2 regions of the Ochrobactrum sp. P6BSIII genome follow, and region 2 is predicted to be linked to the other one. Evidence: riboswitches for the same ligand, from Rfam matches in the RefSeq annotation. Region 2 holds a riboswitch; the other holds the start of a gene.
What was found. Region 2 has a riboswitch for cobalamin ahead of nrdH (glutaredoxin-like protein NrdH). Riboswitches for the same ligand answer to the same signal wherever they lie in the genome.

Region 1: another riboswitch for cobalamin. It lies ahead of FHW00_RS06050 (CbtB domain-containing protein); the one in region 2 lies ahead of nrdH (glutaredoxin-like protein NrdH).

The regions. Positions count from the first base shown of each region.
Region 1 covers NZ_JACGXB010000003.1:372,365-376,576, reverse strand. Annotated here, with positions in the region: gene cobW (cobalamin biosynthesis protein CobW) at 1-753, opposite strand, end outside; gene cobU (bifunctional adenosylcobinamide kinase/adenosylcobinamide-phosphate guanylyltransferase) at 758-1,279, opposite strand; gene FHW00_RS06055 (CbtA family protein) at 1,284-2,042, opposite strand; gene FHW00_RS06050 (CbtB domain-containing protein) at 2,186-2,374, opposite strand; cobalamin riboswitch at 2,426-2,658, opposite strand; gene FHW00_RS06045 (cobyric acid synthase) at 2,734-4,185, opposite strand.
Region 2 covers NZ_JACGXB010000005.1:170,904-175,115, reverse strand. Annotated here, with positions in the region: gene FHW00_RS08990 (ABC transporter ATP-binding protein) at 1-794, shown strand, start outside; gene FHW00_RS08985 (SDR family oxidoreductase) at 915-1,745, shown strand; cobalamin riboswitch at 1,842-2,056, shown strand; gene nrdH (glutaredoxin-like protein NrdH) at 2,373-2,594, shown strand; gene nrdI (class Ib ribonucleoside-diphosphate reductase assembly flavoprotein NrdI) at 2,620-3,042, shown strand; gene nrdE (class 1b ribonucleoside-diphosphate reductase subunit alpha) at 3,018-4,212, shown strand, end outside.

The sequences.
Region 1 (4,212 bases), on a different contig from region 2:
ATGCTCGTGGCCATCGGCATGATGGATTTCATGATGCGACTTGCGGTTGGCGATATCGTCTTCCGTACCGACGCCGAGGCCGAGCAGCACATCTGCGCCAAGCTTGCCGAAACTTGCAGGCACCATGTTGACGCGGCGCGAGGAACGCTCGGCAACGTCAGCCTTCACACTGTCGAGGCTCGACGCGTCAATCAGGTCGGCCTTGTTGAGCACGATCAGGTCGGCTGCATGAATCTGGTCTTCAAACAGTTCTTCAAGCGGGCTTTCATGATCAAGCGATTCATCGGCAGCGCGCTGCGCATCCACCTTGTCATGATCGTCTGCAAAACGGCCTTCGGCTACAGCGGCGGCATCGATAACCGTCACCACGCCATCGACCGTGACCTGCGTCTTGATCTCCGGCCAGTTGAAGGCGGCGACCAGCGGCTGCGGCAATGCAAGGCCGGACGTCTCGATGACGATGTGATCCGGACGGTCCGCGCGGTCGAGCAGCTTAGTCATGGTCGGGATGAAATCATCGGCAACGGTGCAGCAAATGCAGCCATTGTTGAGTTCGATCACGTCTTCCTCGCGGCAAGTCTCGATGCCGCAACCTTTCAGAATGCCGCCATCGACACCAAGATCACCAAATTCATTGATGATCAGCGCAATGCGCTTGCCATTGGCATTTTCGAGCAGATTACGGATCATCGTGGTCTTGCCCGATCCGAGAAAGCCGGTGATCACGGTAGCCGGTATCTTTTGACCCTGCATAAAATTATCCCTTCATCTTGAGCGGCAAACCTGCCGCCATGAAATAAACTTCGTCTGCCGCCGCAGCGATGGCTTGATGCAGAAAACCTGCATGATCACGAAATTCCCGCGCCATGCGGTTTTCCGGCACGATGCCGAGCCCCACTTCGTTGGACACAAAAACCACCGGCCCGCGGAGGGCCGGAAGCGCGGCGACCAGATCGCGCGATTCCGCGGCGATATCGCGCTCGGCCATCATGAGATTGGTGACCCAAAGGGTCAGGCAGTCAACCAGCACGAATTTCGATGATTGTGCCTGTTGCAGAAGTGCGCTCTTCAAATCGAGCGGCTCTTCTACGGTCTGCCATTGCGTACCGCGCCGGTCGCGATGCACCGCAATACGGCTTTCCATTTCTCCGTCGAAGGCGCGCCCCGTCGCCAGATAAACCGGCTGAAGCCCGGAGGCTTCAACCAGCTTTTCGGCATAGGACGACTTACCCGAACGGGCTCCGCCAAGAACAAAGGTTATTTTTCCGGGCAGAGCCACGCTATCAGCCTTCCAGTTCCGATGCGGCGTAATGCTGGATGAACCAGCCAAGCGCCAGACCGATCACCGCCCACATGAACAGGTTCGTCGCCAGCGAAGCGACCGCATATTGCGATGCGAGCAGCGACGGAATTGGCGATGCAATATCCTCTGGATGCGGCGCGCCATAGACATGCGGGGCAATAATGGCGACGAGGCCGAGCAATTTTGCCCAGATTTCGCCGCGCAGCACGATCAGATAGAGACCCACGCCGCTGAGTACGACCGTCGATATCCACCAGAGCTGGCGCTGGGCAAGATCAGCCGCAGGCATGGCCGGCAGTTCCGGCGACAGGCCGAGCGCTGGCATGAACGCCACCGCAAAGAAACCGGCCATGCCCCAGTAAAGGCCGTTCTGCACCGTGATTGGACGACCGAGCAGCAGCGCAATACCACCGAGCAGCAGGGCAAAACCAGAACCGGCAACGAGGTTGGCCAGGATCGTATTGCCAAGACGGCCAAACGGCAGTTCTGCCCCGGCTTCTTCTTCGGCTGGTGCGGCGGCTGCCGCATGATCATGGGCGGGGGCTTCGGCAGTGGCCTGTGCATGCGGCGCAGCTTCCGCCGGTCCATGACCCAGATCGTGGCTATGGCCGCCGCCAGCCTCTTCATAAACTTCCGCCTGCAGGATGAGCGGAACGGTCTTGAGATACATGGCAGGCGTCACGAGAAGCCCTGCCAGAAGGCCCGCAGCAAGCGTAGCCAAAAGATAACGGATCAACATTTTAGTCCCCCAACTGCAAAAAATCGCCGATAGCCACAGCCATCGGACGCAAAGCAGTGTCAGCTTCCTTGAAAAACACGTCTACGTTCATTCCCCACGCAAACCGGCGCGTAAACGCGGCTCGCAATGTCGATGCTAATGCATCAATGGCAGGGAAAGCCGTAAGAATGGCGGGTATCGTGCGCTGAATCGTGCAGCGTATCCGAATGCGCAAGGCCAACGCCGTAAACGAGAAAGGCGCCGAGGAGCAGGGAAACCACAGCCGTACCAAGGCGTGCAGCCAAAGGCAGAGATACAGTGGTGGAAACAGAATTATTTATACGTGCGGCCATGACAACCTCCGTGCAGGCAGCAGGGAAAAACCTCCCATGGGGCGCGGGTATAATACCCTTCTGCAACAGGCAGGTCTCCTGGCTCACGGGTCGTCGGAAATGTCACCGCCTTCCCGGAACTTTAAGTTCCAGTGGCTGCCGGTTACCCGGCCTGGCTTCATTCCTCTCCGCTCTACAGTCGCGGGGTCGGCTGCGATAAAGACGCCCGAATTGGGTCCGTCCTTCGCATTCCCTCTTGGTCCCACCGGATTCGTCCGGCGAAAACCTGTCACATGGTCGGACATTAGGCCTTTGCCACAGCACCGTCAATCGGGCCTGTGGGCATAGTTGTGGGCCAAAAGATGGGCGCGCATGCCGTGTCATATCAAAGAAAACAACGCGTCGATATCGAGACAGGCTTCCAGCCCCTCGGCCAATTCGTCGAGCGCCGTCTCGACGGTCAAACGATAATTGCCCGCGCCGCCTTCGACCCCCAGCGTGGCGAGAAATTGCTGCCGGAAACGATCCGCGCCGAAAACGCCGTGCAGATAAGTCCCCATAATCCGACCATTCGGAGAGACCGCGCCGTCATCATGATCCCCGATGCGTGCAAAAGGCCTGAACATATCCGCACCTGTCGTGCGGCCGATATGAATTTCATATCCTTCGAGTGGCGCATCATAGAGCAATGAACTCGCCTCGACATTGCGGACGACTTTTTCCGGCTCCATGATGGTTTCGATATCCAGCAGCCCCAGCCCTTCCGCTTCGCGCACCTGTCCTTCGATCCCGTGCGGATCGCGGATGCTGCGCCCCAGCATTTGAAAACCACCGCAGATACCGAGTACATGTCCGCCGCGCTTTACGTGCGCTGCCAGATCGCGATCCCATCCGTTTTCGCGAAACGCCAGCAGATCGGCAATGGTGGACTTCGTTCCGGGCAACACGACCAGCCCGGCATCGGGCGGAAGCGGCGTACCGGGCGGCACCATGACCACCTCTACAGCAGGTTCGACTTTCAGCGGGTCCAGATCGTCGAAATTGGCGATGCGCGGCAACATCGGAACCGCAACTTTCAGCGCCTTGTCGGCGCTGCGCACGGCACGCTCCAGAACCACCGAATCTTCGGCCGGCAATCTGGAAACAGCCTTGAGCCACGGAACAACACCGAAAGAAGGCCAACCGGTGAAGCGCCCTATCGCTTCCAGCCCGTCGTCGAACAGAGAAATGTCACCGCGAAACTTGTTGATGATGAAACCGCGCACCATGGCGCGATCTTCTTCCGGCAGGATTGTGTGCGTCCCTACCAGCGAGGCAATCACCCCGCCCCGATCAATATCACCGACCAGCACCACCGGCACATTTGCCCGTGTTGCGAAGCCCATATTGGCGATATCTCCGGCCCGAAGATTGATTTCCGCTGGCGAACCGGCCCCTTCTATCAGCACAAGGTCTGCACCTTCGCTGACGATGGCAAAGGATTCCATCACCGACGCCATCAGGTGCGGCTTTAGTTCCTGATAATAGCGTCCGCGCGCTTCGCCGCGCACCTGGCCCTGCACTACGATCTGGCTGCCCATATCCGTCTGGGGCTTCAGCAGAACAGGGTTCATATGCACCGATGATGGAATGCCGGACGCCAGCGCCTGTAGCCACTGGGCGCGACCGATTTCCCCACCGTCATCACTGACCGCAGCATTGTTCGACATGTTCTGAGGCTTGAACGGACGGACCTTCAATCCGCGATTGCGCGCCACGCGACAGAGCCCCGCGACAAGCACGCTCTTGCCGACATCAGACCCCGTTCCCTGAAACATAACTGCCCGTACCATCCGATCTGCGTAGCTGAAACATTAGGT
Region 2 (4,212 bases):
CGGCCTTTCTCGATACAGAGCCGGATATTGCCGACAGGCCGCAAGCCGTTTCCGTGCAGCGTCTGCATGGCGATATCGAGTATAATGACGTCAGCTTCGGCTACCGTTCGGAAAAGCCGTTGCTTGCCCATTTGACCCTGTCGATCCGCGCTGGTGAAACGGTCGCCTTCGTCGGCTCGTCTGGCGCTGGCAAGACCACGATCTGCTCTCTGTTGCCGCGCTTTTATGAAGTGACCGAAGGTGCGATCAGCATCGACGGCATTGATATTCGCGACATGACGCTCAAGTCGCTGCGGTCCAATATCGGTATTGTCAGTCAGGATGTCTTCCTGTTTGCCGGAACGATCCGCGACAACATCGCTTATGGCAGGCTGGAGGCCTCGGAGGAGGAAATCCTCGAAGCGGCGCGGCGCGCCCGTCTCGACGATGTGATTGCCGCCTTGCCTGCCGGTTTGGATACGGTTGTGGGTGAACGCGGCGTCAAGCTTTCGGGCGGCCAGAAACAGCGTCTGGCGATTGCGCGTATTTTCCTGAAAAACCCGCCGATCCTGATCCTCGATGAGGCGACATCGGCGCTGGATACCGAAACCGAACGTGCAATCCAGCAATCGCTTGCCGATCTTTCGCAGGGGCGCACCACGCTGGTCATCGCGCACCGGCTTGCAACCATTGTCAATGCAGACCGGATTGTGGTGGTGGAAGACGGCCGGATTATCGAACAGGGTGTTCATGACGAGCTGGTGGCTCGTTCCGGCGGTCGCTATCAGCAATTGCACGCGGCGCAAGTGAACTGAAAGTTAGACGGCAAATAATCTGACGACAGTTCGTGAAAACCGCGACTTTAGCAAAATAGCTTGTTCCAGCTGGCGGTTTTCGACGGCATAATCGTTCATCTTATCGGCAGGGAGACCGACATGGATGTTACGATTATAACGGGCGCGTCCGACGGGATCGGAGCGGAAACCGCACGCCAGATTGCGCATCGCGATCGCGCAGGGGCTGCCCTTGTTCTGGCTGCGCGTAATGTCGAAAAGCTTGAAAAACTAGCAACAGAATTGCGGCTTGAGGGCAGCACCGTGCTGGTTGTGCCGACCGATGTTACAGATCGCAATGCCTGCATTGCCTTGATTGAAAAAGCGGCGTCGACTTTTGGCCGGATCGACACGCTGATCGTCAATGCGGGCATGTCGGCCCACGCCAATTTCGCGGAAATCAAACCGGAAGATTTGCACTGGATGCACGATCTGATGGAGCTGAACTATTTTGGCAGCATCTGGCCGATCCATGCCGCACTTCCTCACCTCGCCGAGACCAAAGGACGGATTGCGGTGGTTTCATCGGTTGCGGGGCTGATCGGCGTGCCGGGGCGCTCGGCCTATAGCGGGACAAAATTCGCGCTTTCCGGATTTTGCGAAGCGCTTCGCTCGGAACTGGAGCCGAGTGGTATTTCCGTAACGATTGTTTATCCGGGCGTTGTGAAGACGGATATTCGCAAGGTCGGCTATGGCGCCAGTGGTGAAGCGCTGGGAACCAGCGGCGTGCGTGAAGACGATATGATGTCTGTGGAAGAAGCGGTGCGTCTCATGCTCGATGGTTTGCAGAGGCGCAAACGCGAGGTACTGATGACGCGGCAAATGCGATTGGGGCGCTGGCTCAAGCTGATCGCACCGCGAATCGTGGATCGTATGGCGCTCAAGGCCCTGAAACCTGAATTTCGCCCGAAGCCGATCAAGCCGGCGCGCTGAAGTCCGGTTATCCACGTTCTTCACAACCATTACAAAATGGATTGCCGATTTTTCGCTTTTCACCAACTATCCGTTGACGGTCTTTTAACTTCGTCTACTATATATAGTGTTCTAGGTTCTTTCGATTCGATGAGTCGAAAGCTAAGAGGGAATTCGGTGAGTCGCTGCCATGAGGGTTGAGACGAAGCCGAAGCTGCCCCCGCAACTGTAAGCGGTGAGTTCTTGTTGATCATGTCACTGGCGTAAGCTGGGAAGACCGACAAGAGCGCTGACCCGTGAGCCAGGAGACCTGCCTTGAGCAATGAACGTCCACGGGCGGGGTGTCCGGTTGGTGTGCAATCAGTAAGGCGAGATGTGCTTCTTGCCGATTGCTGCCCCGAATGCCCGCTCACAAGCTTCGGGGTGAAGTCCATGTCTGACACATTGTCCAGTTTGTATTGTTCCTTCGGTTCAGGTCCACCTTTCCAGAGGTGATTTTGCGCGGTCCAGTGGTGCTCATGCATCGCTGACTGTTCCCCGATTTTGTCTGCCTTCACGCGCATGTGCCATGCGCGAACGATCTCTCATGCGCATCTGTCCCGATGGCTTGTGCCTTTGACAGCTCGCGTCCAATCCAGTGAGGAAGAAATGAACGTCACCGTCTATAGCAAACCCGCTTGCGTCCAGTGCACCGCAACCACCCGTGCCCTCGACCGTCAGGGGATCGATTATCAGGTCATCGACATTTCCGCAGATATGGCCGCTTACGATCTCGTCACGGGGCTGGGCTATCGTCAGGTGCCAGTCGTCGTGGCCGGTGAAACCCACTGGGCCGGTTTTCGTCCGGACATGATCAACGGTCTTTCGTGATCGTGGCACTGTCATGAGCTCGGCCATGGGTCTCCTTGTCTATTTCTCAAGTCGCTCCGAAAACACGCATCGTTTCGTCGAGCGGCTTGGAATGCGCGCAAGGCGCATACCCATCCTGCAAAGGGATGAGGACGACTCGAGGCCGTTGCAGATAGACGAGCCATTCGTGCTCATGACGCCAAGCTATGGCGGCGGCGGAACAAAAGGGGCAGTGCCCAAGCCCGTCATCCGCTTTCTCAACAATGCGGGCAATCGCTCGCTGATCCGCGGCGTGATTGCCGCGGGCAACAGCAATTTCGGTGAAGCTTTTGGCATAGCCGGCAAAATAATCTCTGCCAAATGTCAGGTTCCCTATCTCTATCGCTTCGAGCTTTTGGGAACCGATGAAGACATTGGCAATGTCAGGAACGGGATGGAACGATTTTGGACACGGCAGACACAACCCTGATCCGCGAGCGCGAGGCAGAGCCGGTCGCGCAGGACGCGCCGCAAGCAGCGGCATCGAACAGCCCCAAGCCTGTCAAATCTACGGATGGGCTGGACTATCATGCGTTGAACGCGATGCTCAACCTCTATGACGATGAAGGCAAGATCCAGCTTGATCGTGACAAGCAGGCTGCGCAGCAATATTTCCTTCAGCACGTCAACCAGAACACGGTCTTTTTCCATAATCTGCGGGAGAAACTCGATTATCTGGTGACGGAGAACTATTACGAACAGGCGGTGCTGGATCAGTACTCCTTCAATTTCGTGCGCGACCTTTTCGATGAGGCCTATGCCAAGAAATTCCGGTTCCCGACATTTCTCGGGGCCTTCAAATATTACACCAGCTACACGCTGAAAACCTTCGACGGAAAGCGCTATCTGGAGCGCTATGAGGACCGTGTCTGCATGGTGGCGCTGGCATTGGCGCGTGGCAGTGAGCAACTGGCCCGCGATCTTGTCGATGAGATTATTTCCGGTCGCTATCAGCCTGCAACGCCGACATTCCTAAATGCGGGCAAGAAGCAGCGCGGCGAGCTTGTGTCCTGCTTCCTGCTGCGTGTGGAAGACAATATGGAGTCCATCGGACGCTCCATCAATTCCGCATTGCAGCTTTCCAAGCGCGGCGGCGGCGTGGCCTTGAGCCTGACGAATATTCGCGAATCCGGCGCGCCGATCAAGCAGATCCAGAACCAGTCATCGGGCATCATTCCGGTGATGAAGCTTCTGGAAGACTCATTCTCCTACGCCAATCAGCTTGGTGCGCGACAGGGAGCCGGTGCGGTTTATCTCCATGCGCATCATCCCGATATCATGCGCTTCCTTGACACCAAGCGCGAGAATGCGGACGAGAAAATCCGCATCAAAACCTTGTCGCTGGGTGTGGTGATCCCGGATATCACTTTCGAGCTCGCCCGCAACAACGAGGATATGTATCTCTTCTCGCCTTATGACGTGGAGCGGGTCTATGGTCAGCCGCTGACCGAGATTTCCGTCACGGAAAAATACCGCGAAATGGTCGATGATGCGCGCATCCGCAAGCGGAAGATCAATGCGCGTGAGTTCTTCCAGGTTCTGGCGGAAATCCAGTTTGAATCCGGCTATCCCTACATCATGTTCGAGGACACGGTGAACC